DNA from 4 places in the Microlunatus soli genome. Region 2 is predicted to be linked to each of the others. Evidence: riboswitches for the same ligand, from Rfam matches in the RefSeq annotation. Region 2 holds a riboswitch; each other region holds the start of a gene.
What was found. Region 2 has a riboswitch for cobalamin ahead of BLU38_RS18405 (ABC transporter substrate-binding protein). Riboswitches for the same ligand answer to the same signal wherever they lie in the genome.
Positions count from the first base shown of each region.

Region 1 (5,153 bases), 1.3 Mb from region 2:
TCCGGTCACCAGGACCAGCGACTGGCCACCCAGCAGCGCCGCGGCGAGCACATCGCGCCCCAACCGGTCGGTGCCGAACGGTGACCAGGTCGATGGACCGAACGGTGACTGACTGGTCTGCGGTGCCTGCCCGGCCAGCAACGGACCGAGCACCGCCACCAGCACCGGGATCGCAACCATCACGCCGTACGCCACCGGGCGCAACCGAACGCCGACCCTCATCCGACGAGCTCCCCTGCCGGCACCAAGCGGCGGCCGATCAGATCAACCACCGTATTGATCATGATGGACACCGATCCGATGATCAACATCACTGCCATCAGGACCGGCTGATCACGGGTGGAGATCGCGTCCATCGTCGTGGTGGCGATCCCCGGCAGCACGAAGATCGCCTCCACCACGAGGACACCGCCGAGCAGGCCGCTGCCGGTCCGCGCCAGATCCTGGATCGCCGGTCCGAGGGCGTTCGGGGCGACGTGCCGAACCAGCAGTGACCACCGCGTCACACCGAGCCGGGCCGCCTGGCGGATGTAGGGACGGTCCATCACGTCGATCACCCCGGCCCGCACCAGGCGTACGACCGGGGCCGCCGTCCGCGCGGTGATGATCAGCAACGGCAGCACCAGGTAGATCGGCCGAGTGATCAGCCCGGCAAGATCGACACCGATCGCCGTCGCCGGGACGAGTCCGGCACCGACGGCGAGCCAGGACACCAGCAGGACGGCCAGCACGAACTCGGGGATGGCATCGAGCAGCACCGCCACCGTGGTGATCAGCCGGTCCGGCAAGCCGCCGGGCCGCAACCCGCCGAGGAAGCCCAGGAGGCCGCCGATCGGTACCAGCAGCACCGTCGCCAGGAACGCCAGCAGCGCAGACTCTGCCAACGGGAGGCCGATCACCTGACTGACCGGAATTCCTTGCGCATAAGAGATTCCGAGGTCGCCATGCAGGAGACGACCGAGCCAGCTGGCGAAGCGCAACACCGGCGAGACGTCCAGCCCGAGCAGCCGGCGCGTCGTCTCCCGTTGGACCGATGTCGTCAGATCACTGCTCTGGACGTCCGCGGCATCGCCGGGCAACAACACCGACAGTCCGAAGATCAGCATCAGCAGCACCAGCACCTGCAGCACCGCGATCACGGCCCGCCGCAGTACCCAACGGTGCACCGACCTGTTCGACGGGATCGTCACGGGGCAATGATCATCGTGGCGCCACCTTGTCGAAACGAGCCCAGTCGAGCGCATTGGGAACGGCGGCGGGGATGTTGCGATACCCCTTCCGGGCCGCGGTCAACCAGGGTGTGGTGGCCCAGAAGATGTAGCCGCCACGGTCGTGGAGGATCTCGTGCAACCGGTGGTAGGACCGGGCCCGTTCGGTGTCGGACGAGGTCTGCTGCGCGTGCTGATAGATCCGATCGAACTCCGGGTCCTTCCACCGGGTGACGTTCTTCGGTGCATCGCTGAGCAGTCGGGACCCGAAGTGGTACGGGATCGCCAACGGGCCGGACTGTCCCATCACCATCGCCCCCTTGGTCAGCACCTCGGTGTAGTAGGTGTCCTTCGAGCCGACCTTCACCTCGACGGTCACCCCGACCTTGGCAGCCTGAGCAGCGAACAGTCGAGCAGCCTCGACGAACCCACCGGCCACCGGCGCGACGAACAGATCGAACCGAAGCCCCCGCATCCCGGCGCGACGCAGCAACCCGCGGGCTCGGTCCGGGTCGTGTTGGTGCATCGGCAGGTCGTCGGCGTAGTAGCGGTAGCCGCGGCCGAAGACGTCGTTCGACAGCTCACCCTGTCCCTGCAGAGCGACCTTGATCAACTCCTCGCGGTCCACCAGGTGCATCATCGCGCGGCGGACGTCGGGATGGTCGAAGGGCGCTCGGTCGGTCTTCATCGCGAAGTAGACGATGCCGCTGTTGGCAGTCGCGGCTACCTCAAGATCATCGCGGCGGCGCAGCTCCTGAGCCGCCGACGGCGACAATGCATCGGCGAAGTCCGCCTGGCCACTCTGGACAGCGGCGGGACGCGAGGACTGATCGGTGCTCAGGATGCGTAGGGTCCGGATCCGCGGCTTGCCGTCCCAGTAGTCGTCGTTGGCCTCGGCCGTCAGCTCTCTGCCGGCGGCGAACGAGACGAACCGGAACGGCCCGGTCCCGATCGGATGATCGAAACGGCTGGTCCGATCACGGACGATCCTGGTCCCGTACGAGGTCAACATCGCGGGGAGATCGAAGGAGGGCGAGGTGAGCACCAGTTCGACCGTCCGCTCGCCGATGGCCCGGCACGCTCCCGGATCGATCGCCGCCAGGGTGCTCGCCGCCACGAACGACTTGGCCTGGTGTTGGCGTCCGAGGATCCGGCGCAGGGTGTACAGCACATCGGCGGAAGTGAAGGGACTGCCGTCGTGCCAACGCGCGTCGCGGAGCTTGAGCCGCCACCGAGAGCCGTCGGCATTCGGCTCGGCCGACTCGGCAAGCCGCGGTACCGGTGTCATCGTCGAGTCGACCTCGAACAGCCCGTCGTACAGGTGTTTGGCCCGGGCTTCGTCGATGAACATGGTCCCGACGCCGGGATCGATCACCTCACTGGCACCCGCACCCTCGTACAGGGCGGTGAACTCGGCAATGGTGGAATTCCCTGCACCCCGGGTGGCCCTGGTGGGGGTTCCGTTCGAGCAGCCGGGCAGCAGCACTCCCCCTGCCACAGCAGCCGTCCCGGCCAACAGACCTCGGCGGCCGATCGACCGTCCGTGATCCGCGGTGTCTGCGTCCACGTTTCTGTGTCTCCCCTCGCGACGGGGCACGCGACGGGGAGGAACCGGACGGCAGCGCATCCCGGAGGATGCGCTGAGTTCGGACCGGACCACCCGCGTAGTCGTGACCGTTGGGTACTTCACACGGCAGGTATCTGGCTTCGACCCGATCCGGGTCTCACAGTTGCGGGGCAGCTCCGGACTCTCACCGGCCTTCCCTGACGTGTTCGCACAGCGTAGCGAAGCGTCTTCCCTCGGGCACACCGCACTCCGCGTGTCCGGGGTTCCATAATCCGTGAGGTAAGGCTAACCTACCTTCGTGGTCAGTTCCGTGGGTAGCCGTCTGATTCAGCTGTCGTTCGCCGAACGCGCGCGCTCGGCCCTGTCCGCAAGCTCGACACTGGCCTGGGCTGCCGGAGACGAGGCCGGAACAGCGCTCTACTACCAGGAATGCGGCTCCCCGATCCTGTTGACCGACGACGAGGTGGCCGATGAGCTGCTGTTCGCCGGTTGCGGGCGGATCGAGATGGGTCTGCACCCCCGGCTCGGACTCGTCCGGCTGGTCGGTCAGTTCTGGCCGTTGGCCGACACCGAGGCGGTACCCAAGATCGAAGCGATCAGGCGGGATCACCAGGACTGTTCCCACTGCGTCAGTCGGCGGATCACCCGACTCATCGGGTTCCATGTGGTGACCGCGGCGATCCGGCTTCCGGGTGAGACGGAGTATCACCCGATCACCGTCGACGAGTATGCGATGGCCGGTCCGGATCCGATCATCGCCGCCGGCGCCGTGATCGCTGCGCACCTGAACGCCGATCACGCCGATGAGCTGCGGGCGGTCAGCGCCGGTTTGCTCGGCGTACCGCACGATGCGGTGGCCGGCGCCTCGATCGGCGCCATCGATTGCGGCGGCTTCGAGCTGGAGACGGTCGGCGGCTTCGGCGGGCAGATGGTGTTCATCCCGTTCCCGCACCCGCCGGCCGACGAACGCGAATTGCAGCGAGCGCTGCGGCTGGCACTGGACGACAGCGGTACCGGCTGGACGACCTGTCTGTGACGGAGGAGGTCGGCGACCGTGTCGCGTCGATCACCGCAACATCCCTTGCTCAGCAGGGAATTCTCACAGAGCGGGGCGAGATGCCCGACGGCAGACGACGAATCATGGGGGTTTGGTAGTGGTACGACGATGGCGCGCGGCGACGGTGGCGATCATGGTCGTCGCGATCGGGCTGATGACCGGCTGCAATTCCTCGACAACCGGAGCCTCGCGCTCGGCGTCGGGATCGGGATCGGCTGGCTCCGGAGATCGATCGGGTGACCGGCAGACCCGGTATCCGCTCACCTCAAGACGCCTACGGGAGCACGGTGCTGCAATCGGAACCGCGCCGGGTGGCGATCGCCGGTCAGGTCGGCGACACCGAGAATGTGCTGTCGCTCGATGTGATCCCGGTCCTGGCCCCGGACTTCCAGCTGCAGTGGCCGTGGATCGACGCCGATGACCGGTCGAAGATCGAGAAGCAGTATCAGGGCAGGTCCGACAGCGAACTCCCCTTGGAGCAGGTCGCCGCGAGTCGCCCGGACGTGATCATCGCCACCTCCGACACCGCCCTGAAGGAGCATTACGAGAAGCTGTCCCAGATCGCCCCGGTGGTCGCCTTCGAGAAGCAGCCGGCGAGCACCCAGTTCGACTGGCAACAATCGATCCGGTTGATCGGGACGGCACTCAATCGCACCGCCGAGGCCGAGGAACAGATCGCCTCGACCCGTGACCTGATCACCCAGGCCAAGGCCGACCATCCCGAATTCGCCGGCACATCGATCAGCTTCGCGATCAACTATGGCGCCGAATACGGCATCACGTTCTACAACGGCAAGGGATCGCCGGGCGAGACGCTGTTCGGCGAGCTCGACTTCGACCCGGCCGATCACGCCGACAAGTTCACCGGCGAACGGCCACAGGTCGGCACCGAACAACTCTCCCTGCTGGACAGCGATCTGCTGGTGGTGAACTTCAACGGCGGCGCGGCCGACCGGAGGAAGATGGAGACGAACAGGCTGTTCGCCAGCATTCCCGCCGTCCGCGACAAGCGTTACCTCGGTCTGCTGCCCGAGGGCGACACCTCGCCGCTGGCCTGGTCCCTGGCGCGGCCGACGCCGGCCAACCTGCAGTGGTCGATCAACAATCTCGTCCCCCAGCTCGGTCCGCTCGCGTCGAAGGTGAAGTGACTCCATGCCAGGTCGCACCCAGAAGTCGTTCCCGATCTTCATCCGCGAACTCGAGGTCCTCGAGTCGTTTCGGCTGACTCCGGCGATGCAGCGGGTCGTACTCGGCGGTGATCAGCTCGGAGCCTTCGAGAACAACGGATTCGCGATCACCCCCTTCCACACCGACAATGCCG
Region 1 covers NZ_LT629772.1:5,329,495-5,334,647, reverse strand. The annotation lists gene BLU38_RS24430 (ABC transporter permease subunit) at 1-222, opposite strand, end outside; gene BLU38_RS24425 (ABC transporter permease) at 219-1,190, opposite strand; gene BLU38_RS24420 (ABC transporter substrate-binding protein) at 1,201-2,775, opposite strand; cobalamin riboswitch at 2,884-3,037, opposite strand; gene BLU38_RS24415 (DUF2470 domain-containing protein) at 3,074-3,811, shown strand; gene BLU38_RS24410 (ABC transporter substrate-binding protein) at 4,120-4,980, shown strand; gene BLU38_RS24405 (siderophore-interacting protein) at 4,985-5,153, shown strand, end outside.
Region 1: linked by a shared signal. The riboswitch ahead of BLU38_RS24420 (ABC transporter substrate-binding protein) and the one ahead of BLU38_RS18405 (ABC transporter substrate-binding protein) in region 2 are both predicted to bind cobalamin.

Region 2 (5,153 bases):
CCACGTACAGCACGACCGGCGTGACGACGGAGAAGATCATGAAGCCGGTGTTCTTGACCGTCAGTCGCAGCGTGTGCAGCAGGTAGTGCAGCGGTGCCGGGAGCCGGATCGGCCGGTGCACCGCACCGGCCTGCGACGGCGTGGCGGTGCTCATCGCCGGGTGGTCAACTCGAGGAAGGCTTCTTCCAGGCCGACCGCGTTCACTTCGATGTCGTACGCCGCCGGGAAGTCGCCGACCAGTCCGCGCAGGGTGGCATCGGAATCCCTGCTCCGGATCAGGATCCGCCCGGCCCGCTGCTCCACGTCACTGACCGCGGGCAGCCTGCTCAACAGCTCGGCGTCGACACCGTCGGCGGCCATCGAGATCGTCCGGCCGAGGACACCGGATTTGATCTGAGCGCCGGTCCCGTCGGCCACCACGGTGCCGGAGTTGATCACCACGATCCGGTCCGCGATCTGGTCGGCCTCCTCCAGGTAGTGGGTGGCGAACAGCACCGTCCTACCGCCCTCGGCGAAGCGGCGCATCGAGTTCCAGAACTCGTGCCGGACCTCGACGTCCATCCCGACGGTCGGCTCGTCCAAGATCAACAACTGTGGGTCGGCCATGATCGCCAAACCGAAGCGGAGTCGCTGCGCCTGGCCGCCGGACAGCTTGTCGGTCCGGGTCCGCAGGAAGTCCCCGAGGCCTGCGGTCTCGATCACCGTGCCGACCGGGAGCGGGTGGCTGTGCAGACCGTGCATCAGGCGCAACAACTCACCGACGGTCGCCTCGTGCAGCAAGGCACCGGCCTGCAGCATCGCACCGACCAGACCGGCCTCGACCGCCTGTCGCGGTGTCCGACCGAACACCGCGACCCGGCCGCTGTCGGGCTGCACCAGCCCGGTGATCAGTTCGTTCATGGTGGACTTGCCGGCGCCGTTCGGGCCGAGCACGGCGACCAGTTCGCCGACATCGATCCTCAGGTCGATGCCGTCGACCGCACGGACCGCGCCGTAGCTCTTGGTCAGTCCGGTCAGGTGGATCGCCGGGGTTGCCGTCGGGGTCGTTGCCGGTGATGGGTGACCGGGCGCAACGGCCGGGTCGAGTTCTTGGTCCAGTGCCATGCCGATCAGTCTTCTCCGAGGCCGGCCGGGCCACGTCGCCGGAATGTCAGCAGTCCCGACTGACAACTGTCACGAACCCGGTCGTCGCGGCGGGACTCGATGCGGCTCGCACGGGTTATGCTCTGCAAGGACGGAGAGGGACGAATCGTTGCGGATCGACAACACGGATCGCAAGCTTCTTGCGTTGCTGATGGAAGACGGCCGGCAAAGTTATGCCTCGTTGGGGCAACAGGTCGGGTTGTCGACGGCGGCCACCAAGCGCCGTGTCGATCGGCTTCGGCAGGACCGCATCATCCGCGGCTTCGGTGCCGACGTCGATCCGACCGCACTCGGCTGGAACATCGAGGCGTTCGTCGAGATCTACTGCAACGGACAGATCCCGCCGGAGCAGATGAAGGAGTTCGCCGCCGCGATCCCCGAGGTGTACGACGGCTACACCGTCACCGGCGAGGCCGACGGGTTGCTGGTCGTCCGGTGCACCGATGCCGGCCACCTGGAACGCGTGCTCGGCGAGATCCGCACCCACCACGACGTCGTCCGCACCCGCAGTGCGATCGTGCTCTCCCATCTCTGAGTCCGATCCACCGGTGGTGGATCCGGGCTGAGCCCGGATCCGGGCTGAGCGATAGACTCGCTGCTGCCGACGGGAAGGGAATCCGGTGCGAGACCGGGACTGCCCCGCAGCGGTGAGTGGGAACGACGACTGCAAGAGCGCACTGGGAACGGCGCCGGACCTCGATCCGGCGGTGAACGGTTCCTGGGAAGCGGTAGTCGGTAGGCCGAACGGGCCCGGTGATCCGGCCCGCTGCCCACGAGTCCGAAAACCTGCCGTCGGGGCGCGGATCGCCGATCCGTGCGTCGTGGGGTCTCGAGGGAAGATCGCCGACACTCTGCCGACCACGATCCGTCGGACGGGTGTCGCGGTCGGACTCCCGGCGTCAGCTGTGTGCACGAGGAGTTCGCCGTACATGATCAACAAGCTGCTGCATCGCACGCCCGGCAAGGCAGCGATGGCGCTGGTCGCGATCGTCACCACCCTGGCTGCCACCGCCTGCGGAGTGGTCGGATCGTCGCCTGCTCCCGGGGTGGCGCCGTCCAGCGGGTCGCCCGGCTGCATCAGCGATTTCGACCCGAAGACCGACTACTTCGGAGTCAAGCAGAAGCTCGAGTACGCAACGAACTTCGACATCAGCTACCACAAGTCGTACCAGGTCATCACCGTCCAGCGGCCCGAGGTCGGCGGCAAGCCGGAGAGCTACGTGTTGGTCAAGTGCGGTGCGCCGAAACCCGACCTGACCGGCGAGCTGGCCGAGGCACCACAGCTGAGCACCCCGGTGCACAGTCTGTTCTCAGCCTCGACCACCCACATCCCCAGCCTGGAGGCGCTCGGGCAGTTGGACGTGCTGACCGGCGTCGCCTCCAAGTCCTTGATCAACTCGGCCGCGGCCAGGAGCAGGGTCGCCGGCGACCAGGTCACCGAGTTCGCTCCGGCCGGCACCGCCGATGCGGAGAAGATCGTGGCCAGTCAGCCCGATGCGTTGATCACCGCGGGGATGGACGACCCGGCGTATGCGACGGTCCGCAAGGCCGGGATCCCGGTGCTGGCCGACGCGGAATACCTGGAGCGCACCCCGCTCGGTCAGGCCGAGTGGATCAAGTTCTTCGCAGCACTGACCGGGACCGAACAGCGGGCGGCCGAGACCTTCGACACCATCGCCGGCGACTACCGGACCGCGGTCAACAAGGCGGCGAAGGCCGACCCGACCGAGGTGCTGTTGAGCCAGCCGTACCAGGGCGTCTGGACGATGCCGACCGGCGGGACGGTGATGGGCAAGATGATCACCGATGCCGGCGGCAGCTGGGCCTGGCAGTCCGACACCTCGCCGTCCTCGGCCAGTCCCGACCTGGAGCAGGTGTTCACCAAGTCCGGCAAGGCCAAGATCTGGATCACCTCGACGAACTGGAAGACCCGTAAGGAAGCATTGGCCGACGAACCTCGATTCGCCCAGCTGGCCGCGTACAAGTCGGGAGCGATCTGGGCGCCCAGCAAGCAGGTCAATGCCGCCGGCGGCAACAACATCTTCGAGCTCGGCGTGCTCCGTCCCGATCTGGTGGTCGGTGACCTGATCGCGATCACCCATCCCGACCTGGAGCCGGGGCACCGCTTCACCTTCTACCGGAAGCTGAAGTAGCCGCCGTCGTGAGCAGGGTCGAACGGGCGACCGGGCCGACAGCCGGTGACCGGGGCGGCGTGGCCGAGCCGCAGGACTCGGCTGGCCGGCGACCGCGCTGGATCGGCTGGGGCCGTCCGTTGTTGACGCTGGTTCTGCTGCTGGTCGCCGCCGCGGTGGCGATCGGGCTGGGCGCGACCATCGGGTCGGTCCGGATCGGCTGGCACGATCTGCTCGGCTTCACCTTCACCGGCCGGACCGACGATCCCTCCACCGCCGTGCTGCTCGGCCAGATCAGGCTGCCGCGAGTGATCACCGCGGCGACCGTCGGCGCCGGGCTGGGCATCGCCGGGTTGCTGATGCAGACCCTGTTCGCCAACCCACTGGCCGACCCGTACATCCTCGGGGTCTCCTCCGGGGCATCGCTCGGCGTCGCCCTGGTCACCCTCGGCAGCGGGACCCTGACCGGCGGTTTCGTCAGTCTGGTCGGAGGTTCCCGGCTCGCCGTCGCCGCCGCCGCGGCAGTCGGTTCAGCGGCCGTGCTGCTGTTGATCTTGCTGCTGGGCCGCTGGGTCCGATCGGTGATCACGTTGTTGATCACCGGCGTGATGCTGTCCTCGGCGGTCGGTGCGATCACCTCGTTACTGTTGGCCTTCGCCGACCCGACCCGACTGCAGCGCTACGTGGTCTGGGGACTCGGATCGTACGGCGGGGTGACCCGCGGCGACCTGCTGATCCTGGTGCCGGTGATCACCGGCGCGATCGTGCTGTCGGCGGTGCTGGCCCGATCGTTGAACGCGTTGCTGCTCGGCGAGTTGTACGCCCGATCACTGGGCGTGCCGGTGGTCGGGGTCCGGATCGTCGCCATGGTGGCCACGGCCGTCATCGCCGGCGCGGTCACAGCGTACTGCGGCCCGATCGCGTTCCTCGGGATCGCCGTGCCACATCTGGCCCGGCTGGCGATCGGCAGCTCGGACCACCGGCTGCTGATGCCGGCCTCGATCCTGGTCGGGATCGTCACCTCGAGCCTGTGTTCGATCGTTGCCCAGCTGCCCGGCGAGGACGCGGTGTTGCCGATCAACGTGACCTCGGCACTGGTCGGCGCTCCCGTGGTGATCATCGTCCTGCTCCGCTCCCGGCGGCTGTCGGCAGGAGCGGTCTGATGATCGACTCCACGTCCGCGGCCGGCGTTTCCCGGCTGAGGCTCACCGGCCTGCGGGCCGGCTATCGGCATCCGCATCGGGCCGGCCTGCGGTGGCGTCGCAGCCCGGACCGGATCGTGGTCGACGACGTCGATGCGACGGCGCGGGCCGGGCAGGTGACGGCACTGCTGGGACCCAACGGTGCGGGCAAGTCGACCCTGTTGCGCTCGGTCGCCGGACTGCAGCCGCTGTTGTCCGGCAGCGTCGGCTGGCGGGACCCTGCGGGCGTCGAGCATGACCTGCTCCGGATGCCGGCCCGGGAGCGGGCCCGTCGGACCGCGGTGGTGCTGACCGAACGGGTGGACGCCGGGCTGCTGACGGGGCGTGAGGTTGTCGAGCTCGGTCGACATCCCTATCTCGGTCTGGTCAGTCGGCTGGGCGCCGATGATCATCGGCTGATCGACGGGGTGCTGGCCGATCTCCACGCCACCGAGCCCGCCGGTCAGCGCTTCGCCGAGCTGTCCGACGGACAACGCCAGCGGCTGTTGCTGGCGCGGGCTCTGGTCACCGAACCGGATGTGCTGATCCTGGACGAGCCGAGCGCCTTCCTCGACGTCGGCGCCCGCGTCGATCTGATGTCGCTACTGCACCGGATCGCGCGAACCCGGATGATCACCGTGTTGATCTCCACCCACGAGGTCGAGCTGGCGCTGCGGATGGCCGACCGGCTCTGGCT
Region 2 covers NZ_LT629772.1:4,027,315-4,032,467, reverse strand. The annotation lists gene BLU38_RS18420 (ABC transporter permease) at 1-154, opposite strand, end outside; gene BLU38_RS18415 (ABC transporter ATP-binding protein) at 151-1,104, opposite strand; gene BLU38_RS18410 (Lrp/AsnC family transcriptional regulator) at 1,253-1,678, shown strand; cobalamin riboswitch at 1,754-1,931, shown strand; gene BLU38_RS18405 (ABC transporter substrate-binding protein) at 2,073-3,296, shown strand; gene BLU38_RS18400 (FecCD family ABC transporter permease) at 3,305-4,438, shown strand; gene BLU38_RS18395 (ABC transporter ATP-binding protein) at 4,438-5,153, shown strand, end outside.

Region 3 (5,153 bases), 2.7 Mb from region 2:
TCCCTTCCAGGATCACGTTGTAGGCAACAAGATTGCGGACGAAGTCCCGCTTGCCCTCGGTGCTGCCGATGTCCAAGGTCTGCTCGGCCATCCGCTTGATGTACGTGACCTCGAAGGCCTCCTTGGCGGCCATCGACGGAACGCTGATGTGCGAGCCGTACGCCGCCTCCCGGTCGATCGGGAAGGTCTCCAGGACGTACTCGAAGGCCATGCAGTGGTTGGCTTCCTCCCACATCTGCTTCGCCAGGTAGAGATGACACTCGGCGGCATTGACGTAGGGATAGACACCGAACGCCAGCGACTTGTTGACGAGCAGTTCGTTGGGGTTGAAGTAGCTCATCAGATGGGTGAGTGCGTGCCGTTCCTCGTCGGTCATCCGGCCGAAGTCCGCCAGATCCTCACCCAGTTGGATCTCGTGCGGGAACCAGGTGTTGGCCACCGCCTGGTTGTACAGCTCGTAGGCCCAGGAGTAGGTGACCGGTTTGAGCAGCAGTCCTTCGCTGATCCCGGTGCCGAGAATTCCGTTCGTAGGCATGACGAATGACGCTCCTTGCTGTTGATCATGGAATGGGAGAGAACCTGTCGGAGGTCCCTGAGCTTGTCGAAGGGCCTGCCTGTCATTGTCGATTCGCAGTCCTTCGACAGGCTCAGGATCCTGTGGTCCTTCGACAGGCTCAGGACCTGTGGGTCACTGACAGGAGTCGCATTGCAGGCGTTCCTGTGGGTCGATCGGGCAGGATGCGCCGTCGATGTCCTCGCTGTCATAGCCCTCGTGGTCGGTGACCCGGGTGTCGTCGGCCAGCAACGGCAGGATCTGTGCCTGCTCGGCGGGTTCCGGTGCCGACTCGACGGTCGGTGTGGGGGACGTGCCGACCTTCGCCGCCGGCTCGGTCGTCGCAGCGCCGGCCGGCGTGGGGGAGACCGGGGACTGCGGACGGGCGACTCCACCGAACCCGCGGCGGCCCGACGCCGGACCGGCCGACGTCCGGTCCTGACCGCGCAACTGCTCGGCCTTGTTGATCTTGACCGTGCTCTGCTCGGCGGTGTGCCGCGGCATCATGTGCAGGTAGTAGGTGGTCTTGACGCCCATCTTCCAGGCCGCGCTGTACAGATCGACCATCTCACCGATGTCCCGGCTGGCCAGATAGATGTTGCGGCTGATCGCCTGGTCGATCCACTTCTGTGCGCGGGCGGCGACGTTCAGGTAGGCGTACGGCGAGAGCTGGAACGAGGTCCGGTAGACCCGCTGCAGATCGGTTGGCGCCGTATCCACCTTGGACAGGTCGCCCTGTGCCCGCAACAGCTCATCCTTCACGTCGTCCCACAGGCCGCGTTCGACCAGGTCGGAGACCAGGTTCCGGTTGACCTCCAGGAACTTTCCCGACGACGTGGCTCGGCTGAAGATCTGGCTGAACTGCGGGTCCAGACCTGGCGTGGTGCCGGCCACCAGGCCGATCGATGCGGTCGGCGCGATCGCCATCAGGGTGGCGTTGCGCATCCCGCCCTTGACCTTGGTACGCAGCGAATCCCAGTCCAACCGGGTCGTCCGGTCGACCTCCACCGGGGTACCGCGATCGGCCTCGAGCACGTCCAGGGTGTCGATCGGCACCAGCCCCTGGGACCAGCGGGAGCCGTCGAAGTTGGTGTAGCTGCCGCGCTCACGGGCCAGGTCGGCGCTGGCGTCGATGGCGTGCCAACTGATGTATTCCATCACTTCGTCGATCAACTCATAGGCCTGCTCGCTCTCATAGCTCAGGCCGAGCCGTTCGGTCAGGTCGGTGAAGCCCATCACACCCAGCCCGACGGCCCGGTTGAGGTCGTTGGACCGCTCGGACTCGGGCACCGAGGAGATGGTGATGTCGATCAGGTTGTCCAGCTGCCGAACGGCCAGCCGTACCGACGTGGCGAGCCGCTTCCAGTCGATCCGGGCCTGCTGCTTGGCGCCGACCAGATGCTTGGACAGGTTGATCGAGGCCAGGTTGCAGACGCTGATGTTGTCCCGATCCTGCGGCAGGCAGATTTCGGTGCACAGGTTGGACAGATGGATGGTGCCGGTGTTGTTGTTCAGCGCGCGGCCGTTGATGGTGTCCTTCCAGGTCAGCCACGGGTGCGAGGTGGTCTGCAGCGAGATCAGGATCGCCCGCCACTGCTCGCGGGCCCGGATCTTGCGGAATCGTCGCAGCTCACCACGCTCGGCCATCGCAACGTATTCGGCGTAGCGCGCGGAGAAGGCAGCGCCGTGCAACTCGACAAGATCACCGACCTCCAGCGGATCGAACAGGTACCAGTCCTGATCACGCTCGACCCGCTGCATGAATTCGTCGGAGATCCAGACCGCGGTGTTGGCGGTCCGGGTCCGACGGTACGGGTCACCGGAGTTCTGTCGCAGGTCCAGGAACTGGGCGAAGTCCAGGTGCCAGTTCTCCAGGTAGAAGCAGAGGGCGCCGAACTTCTTGCCGCCGCGGGAGATCGCCCGCAGCGTCGAGTCGATGGTGTGCATGAAGGGGATCGGGCCGGTCGAGGTGGTGTTGTTGGACCGGATCGGTGACCCCTCGCTGCGTAGCTTGGACACCGAGAAGCCGATGCCGCCGGTGCCCTTGGTGATCCACATGACATCGCGGATCGACTTGGCGATGTGCTCGATGTCGTCCTCGGCCTGCATCACGAAGCAGTTGGACAGCTGCGCGTACGAGGTGCCGGCGTTGACCAAGGTCGAGCCGGCAGCGAGATATTCCAGCCGGGACATCTTGTCGTACAAGGAGATCGCGACCGATGTCGGATCGTCCTCGTTCAGTGCCAACCCCATCGCCACCCGCATCCAGAAGAACTGCGGAACCTCCAGCGGTCGGCGTTCATGATCAGTGATCATGTACCGGGTTCGCAGCGTCTGCGCGCCGATGTAGTGCAGCAGATCGTCGCGATCCGGGTCGAGCGTCGCCGCCAGTCGATCAAGATCGAAAAGCTCGGTCAGCCGCGGATCCAGTAGCCCGGACCGTACGCCGTCGGCGAGGTAACCGGCGAACAACTCATGGTGTCGGTCCCGGATGTCGTCGCGGGTGACGCCGTCGCCCAGCACGGCCTTGTACAGGGTCTTGATCAACAACCGAGCCGCGATGATGTCGAAGGCCGGATCGTCCTTGACGTTGCCGAGCGCGACACCGATCACGGCCTCGTCCAACTGCTGACTGGTGATGCCGTCGAAGAGCGTGATCTCCAACTCCGAGGCGATCTGGGTCGCCCGGGTGACCGAGTCGTCCAGACCACGACTGGCCTCCTCGATCGATCGTGCGATCTCGTACCCGTCGTACGGCGCACGGCTTCCGTCGCGCTTGACCACCGAAATCTCAGACGTGACTGTCATCTGCCCATCCCTCGTGACGTGACTGATTGCGGAGACGCATCCGCGCGATGCGGGGAAGGAGGAACCGAACACGGGGAGCCGGCCGGGCATCAGCCACGGTCGCCGGAACTCCGGTGAGGTCCCACGCCGTCCCACGCGGCAGCGGACCGCTCGGCGACGACGCGGCCGCGTGTCACCTGAAGCGCACTGGCAGGTCTTCGGACTCACGAGCTCGGCCACCCGATCCCGGACGTGCAGGGATCGGGGTGATCACCTACTGGTCGTCGCTTCCCAGGTGTGCTTGCAGGCACCCAGTGCTTGATGACGACGGTCGTTCTCGATCACCGCTGCGGGGCAGTCCCGGACTCGCCCCAACCCTGATACGGGTTGGGCCTACACCGGATTCCCTGTTACCTCCACCGACCTGGATGGCCGGGGGAACCAGCTGCGTGAACCACTATATATGGAAATCACACGTTTGTAACTACCTAGATGTCGTGTGTCGGAAGGGAGATGGGTCGCGGTGGTGACCAGCGGCTCAGGAGGGATCGGCGTCCGCCGCAGCGCGCGCGGCCTCAACCGTGGCCTTCGCGCCGTCCAGCCACTGCTGGCAGATCGCCGCGAGCTTCTCGCCGCGTTCCCAGAGCGCCAGCGACTCGGCCAACGGTGCACCGCCGGACTCCAGTCGCTGCACCACGGCGACCAGTTCCTCGCGGGCCTGCTCGTAGCTGAGCTTGCTCAGGTCCTCTTCGGTCGGCTCGTCGGTCATCGCTGGCTGGTCCTCACTGGTCGCGTAGCGGTTCATCGTGGTCGTGCAGGTGTTGATTTTGGTCCGGCGGCTGGTCGGAGTGCTCGCCGCCTGGTGCGTCGTGTCGTCCGGTCACCCGCAGGTCGAGCCGCCCGCTGGCGAGGTGGGCAACGAGCCGATCGTCGTCGGCGACCTCGGCGGCGTCGGTGACGGTCCGATCCTGGCCGTCGACCAAGATCGTGTAGCCACGATCGAGGGTCGCCTTGGGTGACATCGCCCGAACCCGGGCCAGGATGTGGTCGACCGAGCTCGCCTCCTGGGTGAGCAACTGCCGGATCGCCCGGAAACCCCTGTGCCGGAAGGAATCCAGCTGTTCGTACCGCAGGTCGAATGTCGCTGTCGGATCGGCCAGCACCGGGCGGCTGCGGATCGTGCTGAGCGCCTCCTGCTGTCGCGCGATGATGGAGATCATTGCCGCGGTCGCCCGCTCCCGCGCCTGATCGATCCGAGCCACTTCCTCGGTGACGTCGGGCACCACGCGGCGGGCCGCGTCGGTCGGCGTCGACGCTCGGACGTCGGCAACGAGATCGAGGATCGGCTGATCGGTCTCGTGTCCGATTGCGCTGATCACCGGTGTCCGGCAGCCGGCGACGGCGCGGATCAACCCTTCGTCGGAGAAGGGCAGCAGATCCTCCAGGGAGCCGCCACCTCGGGCGATCACGATCACCTGGACGGTGGGAAGTCTGTCGAGTTGCTGCACGGCAGTGATGATCTCGGCGGCTGCCTGGGGGCCCTGGACCAGTGTGTTGCGGGTCTCGATCATGACCGCCGGCCAGCGCCGTCGGGCGTTTTCCACCACATCGCGCTCGGCCGCGCTGTTCGCGCCGGTGATCAGTCCGACGGCTGCGGGCAGGAACGGCAGCGGCTGCTTGCGCGCCCGGTCGAACAGGCCCTCGGCCTGCAACAAACGCTTGGTCTGCTCGAGTTGAGCCAACAGCCGTCCTTCGCCGACCGGTCGGATCTCGTCGCAGTAGAAGGAGAACCGGCCGCTCGGGGTGTAGTAGC
Region 3 covers NZ_LT629772.1:1,330,823-1,335,975, reverse strand. The annotation lists gene BLU38_RS06265 (ribonucleotide-diphosphate reductase subunit beta) at 1-535, opposite strand, end outside; gene BLU38_RS06260 (ribonucleoside-diphosphate reductase subunit alpha) at 689-3,361, opposite strand; cobalamin riboswitch at 3,533-3,801, opposite strand; gene BLU38_RS06255 (exodeoxyribonuclease VII small subunit) at 3,879-4,109, opposite strand; gene xseA (exodeoxyribonuclease VII large subunit) at 4,123-5,153, opposite strand, start outside.
Region 3: linked by a shared signal. The riboswitch ahead of BLU38_RS06260 (ribonucleoside-diphosphate reductase subunit alpha) and the one ahead of BLU38_RS18405 (ABC transporter substrate-binding protein) in region 2 are both predicted to bind cobalamin.

Region 4 (5,153 bases), 1.6 Mb from region 2:
GATCGACCTCACCGGTGGTCACCGGGTAGGCCAGCAGTTCCTCGGTCACGTCGGCGCGGATCAGATCCGCTGCGATCGAACGAGCGATGGACCTGCCCCGGGTGCCGGAATGATAGGCGATCACGTCGGCGCCCGCGATCAGCCGGGCCGCGCGCAGCGTGATCAACTCCGGGTCGCCGGGGCCGACCCCGACGCCGTACAGCTTGCCGGTCACAGCTCCGCCTCCCGGGCCAACGCATTGATCGCCGATGCCGCCATCGCCGATCCTCCCCGCCGGCCCTCGACGACCAGATAGGGAATGTCGAACGGATTCTCCGCGCACGCCTGCTTGGATTCGGCCGAGCCGACGAAACCGACCGGGACACCGATGATGGCGGCCGGCCGTGGTGCTCCGGCGGCGATCAGCTCCAGCAACGTGAACAACGCGGTCGGAGCATTCCCGATCGCCACCACCGCACCGTCCAGATCCTCGGTCCACAAGGAAACCGCGGCCGCCGATCGGGTGGTCCCCCACGCTCGAGCGATCTCGGCGACGCGCGGATCGTGCAGTCGGCAGATCACCCGGTTGTCGGCCGGCAGCCGGCGCCGGGTGATGCCGGCGTCGATCATGGTCGCATCGACCAGCAACGGCTTGCCGTCCTGCAACGCAGCCCGTGCAGCCGGGACCAGTCGCGGATGGATCCGCAGGTCTGCGGTGATGTCGACGTCACCGGCGGCGTGGATCATCCGCACCGCCACCGACTCCGCCCCGGCGGGCACGCCGTCGAGGTCGGCCTCGTCGCGGATGGTGTCGAAGGATCTGCGATAGATCTGCTGCCCGTCGTCCAGGTAGTCGTAGAGCTTGGGTGGTCGATCCATCACGCGCTTCCTGCTGTCGGTTGATCATGGTCGGACCTGGTCCGCCGGCTGGGTGGTTCGCCTTGTCCTGCATCGAGTGCGGCGACCGCGGCTGCGGTGTCGGGCGGCGCGATCAGGTCGACGACCTCTCCGGTCGGACGTCCGCACCGGCGATCACATCCGCTGAGATGGATCCGGCTGGCCCGGCTTTCCCGGGACACCGGGAACGCGCGGCGCGACTCCAGGAAGCTGACCAGCTCGGTGGCCGCGGCCCGGGTGTCGATCGCCGACCGCGCGCAACCGGGTGACCCGACGCAGGCGGTGACCGAGTTCCAGGACGAATCCGCCTCGACGATCAGGCCGGCGGCTGCGAGCTCCGGCAGCCGAGCCGCTGCATCCGGCAGCACAACTCCGCGCCAGGGGGTCAGGATGACGGAGCCGGATCCGTCGCCGGCAGCACCGACGATGGCGTTGATCTGCGGCGCCGACAACCGACCGAGTGGGACCGCGACCGATGCGGCGCCGTCGACCGAGCCGACGGCGACGGCGCCTTCCTCGACCGGCGGGACGTCGCCACCGGCAACGAGCTCGCCGATCGGGCGCAGGCCGCCGGCGAGTCGGCCCGGATCGATCTCCCGCAGATGCCAGCCGGCGGTCGGCGACGTCTCGCGCACTGCGACGAACCGGCGGGCGATCATGATCATCGCCGGCACCGCGTGCACCGTCGGGACCACTGCACCGACGGGCTCGTCGGACGTACCGATCATGATCATCGCGGTGTCCGTGCTCAGCCGGCGGAGGCCGAGGTCGAAGCGCAGCGAACCGACGTCTCCACTGCCGTCGTCCAGGGCGAACAGGAAGCGCCCCGGCAGCGCGGCCAGCTCCGGGGCGGCACACAGAGATCGGTCCAGCTCGGTGATCAGCCGGTCCAGGCTCGGCCGACCGCTCAGTCCGGCCAAGGGCGAGGCGACGATGTTGCGGACCCGGTCGTGCTCGGGCGAGGGCAGCAGCCCGAGCGAGGCGACGGCAGCGCCTAGATCGTCCAGCCGGTCTTCGCTGACCCCGCGCAGCTGCAGGTTGGCGCGGGACGTCAAGTGCAGCTCCGGCTGCCCGTACTCGGCGGCCAACCTCCCCAGACCGGCAAGCTGCACGGTCGTGAGCCGCCCACCGGGAACTCGGATCCGCACCAGCAGCCCGTCCTCAGCCCGATGCGGTGAGAGCAGTCCCGGGCAACGGTCTGCACGCAGATGTCCCGGATCGATCACCGGCACATCATAAGGACCATCGATCCCCCGGTGGTTGCGGCGCCGACCGTCGGACGCGGTCACAGCGGCGGAATCAATCGTCTAGGGTGAGGAGCACTCGCCAGTAACAGGAACCCGGTGTGATTCCGGGACGGTCCCGCCACTGTGATCACGCCCACCGGTGTGAGAGTCAGGAACTGCCTGGTGAGTTCTGTCCCATCATTCGATCCGGGCGAGGACCCGGAGAAGGACTGATCAGCGCATGCGTATCGCCCTGCTCTCCACCTCCGACACCGACCTGTTGTCGGCACGCGCCAGCGGCGCGGACTACCTGCTGGCCAACCCGAGCCGGACCCCGATCGAGGACTATCCGCGGCTGCTCGAGGGTGCCGACATCGTGATCGCGCGATTGCTCGGATCGCCGCAGGCCTACCGGGCCGAGATCGACCGGCTACGTTCGGCCGGTCGGCCGTTGGTCGTGCTCGGCGGTGAGCAGTCACCCGATGCGGCCCTGATGGAACAGTCGTCGGTCCCGATCGGGATCGCCACCGACGCCCACCAGTATCTGGCCGAGGGTGGGCCGGGCAATCTCTCCCAGCTGCATGCCTTCCTGTCCGACACCGTGCTGCTCAGCGGCGACGGATTCGATCCGCCGGTCCGGCATCCTGCCTGGGGACCGCTGCGCACTCCGCCCCATGACACTCCGCCCGAGGGCGACGACCGTCCGAAGATCGCCATCCTCTTCTATCGTGCCCAGTTCGTCGCCGGGAATACCGCCTACGTCGAGGCGCTGGCCGACGCGATCGATGCCGCAGGCGGCCTCGGCGTGCCGATCTTCACCACGTCGCTGCGGGATGCTCCGCCGGAGCTGATCACCCACCTCGGCGACTACCAGGCGCTGATCACGACCGTGCTCGCGGCCGGCGGCAACCGACCGGCAACCGCGTCGGCCGGAGAACAGGACGAGGGCTGGGATGTCGCCGCCCTGGCCGGGCTGGACGTCCCTATCCTGCAAGGTCTCTGCCTGACCACCGACCGGGCGACCTGGGCGACCTCCGACGACGGACTGACCCCGCTGGACGTGGCGACCCAGATCGCCGTACCGGAATTCGACGGCCGGATCATCACCGTCCCGTTCTCCTTCAAGGAGACCGATGCCGAGGGGCTGCCGCACTACGTCGCCGATCGCGAACGCTGCCGCCGGGTCGCCGAGATCGCGGTCGGACACGCCCGGTTGTCGTCGACGCCGCCGGCCGAACGCAAGATCGCGATCGTGTTGTCGGCCTACCCCACCAAGCATTCCCGGATCGGCAACGCCGTCGGGCTGGACACCCCGGTCTCGACCATCAGGCTGCTCCGGCTGATGCGCGAGGCCGGCTACGACTTGGGCGACAGCCACAGCATCCCCGGCCTGGATCCGCTGCCCGCCGTGGAAGACGAGGAGCCGGATACCACCGCAGGCAATGCGCTGATCCACGCGTTGATCGACGCCGGCGGCCAGGATCCGGAGTGGCTGACCGCCGAGCAACTGTCCGGGCAGCCGATCCGGATCCCGGCGGCGACCTACCGCCACTGGCTGGACGAGCTTCCGGTCGAACTGGTCGAACGGGTCACCGACACCTGGGGTGCGGCGCCCGGTGAGCTGTTCGTCGACCGATCCTCCTCCGAGGACGACGGCGAATTGGTGGCCGCGGCGATCCGTTCGGGCAATATCGTGATCCTGGTCCAGCCGCCCCGTGGCTTCGGCGAAAATCCGATCGCGATCTACCACGATCCCGATCTGCCGCCCAGCCACCACTACCTGGCTACCTATCGGTGGCTGGAGAAGGAGTTCGGCGCGCACGCGATCGTGCATGTCGGCAAGCACGGCAACCTGGAATGGCTTCCGGGCAAGACGGCCGGGATGTCGGCGGCCTGCGGGACGGACGCGGCACTGGGCTCGGTGCCGTTGATCTATCCCTTCCTGGTCAACGATCCCGGTGAAGGGACGCAGGCCAAACGACGTGCCCATGCCACGGTGATCGATCACCTCGTCCCACCGATGGCGCGGGCCGAGAGCTACGGCGACATCGCCCGGCTGGAACAGCTGTTGGACGAGTACGCAGGAGCAACGGCGATGGATCCGGCGAAGGCGCCTGCGTTGCGCGGCCAGATCTGGGAGTTGATCACCACCGCCCAGCTGCATCGTGATCTCGGTCTGGAGGAGCGTCCGGACGATGCGGAGTTCGACGAGTTCGTGCTGCACGTGGACGGCTGGCTGTGTGAGATCAAGGACGTGCAGATCCGGGACGGTCTGCACGTCCTCGGACAGCCACCGACCGGTGCGGAGAAGATCAATCTGGTGCTGGCGATCCTGCGCTCGCCGCAGCTCTTCGGTGGCCGGACCGCGGCGGCCGGACTACGCAGCGCACTGGGGCTGGCCGACGACGCGCCGACCCACGAGGTGGACGTCGTCGAGGAGCAGGCCCGCTCGCTGGTCGCCGCGTTGGATGCGGCGGGCTGGTCGGCCGATCGGGTCCCAGACATCGTTCATGATCAACTCGGGTCCCCGTCGGCTGCTGTCGAACAGGCGTTGATCTTCGCCTGCACCGAGATCGTGCCGCGGTTGGAGCGGACCACCGACGAACTGGCGATGGTGCTGCATGCGTTGGACGGCGGCTACATCCCGGCCGGGCCGTCCGGGTCACCGCTGCGCGGGCTGGTCAACGTGCTGCCGACCGGCCGCAACTTCTACTCCGTCGACCCGAAGGCGGTCCCGTCCGCCTTGGCCTATCGCACCGGACGGTCGATGGCCGACTCGTTGCTGGATCGCTACCGCCAGGAGACGGGCGAATATCCACCGTCGGTCGGGCTGTCGATGTGGGGCACCTCGGCGATGCGGACCTCCGGCGACGACATCGGCGAGGTGCTGGCGCTGCTCGGTGTCCGGCCGGTCTGGGACGAGGCCTCCCGGCGCGTCACCGGGCTGGAGGCCGTGCCACTGGAAGAGCTCGGCAGGCCGCGGATCGACGTCACGGTCCGGATCTCCGGCTTCTTCCGGGACGCCTTCCCGCACGTCGTGAGCCTGATCGA
Region 4 covers NZ_LT629772.1:5,658,860-5,664,012, reverse strand. The annotation lists gene BLU38_RS25970 (precorrin-2 C(20)-methyltransferase) at 1-214, opposite strand, end outside; gene BLU38_RS25965 (precorrin-8X methylmutase) at 211-858, opposite strand; gene BLU38_RS25960 (hypothetical protein) at 858-2,102, opposite strand; cobalamin riboswitch at 2,167-2,301, shown strand; gene cobN (cobaltochelatase subunit CobN) at 2,344-5,153, shown strand, end outside.
Region 4: linked by a shared signal. The riboswitch ahead of cobN (cobaltochelatase subunit CobN) and the one ahead of BLU38_RS18405 (ABC transporter substrate-binding protein) in region 2 are both predicted to bind cobalamin.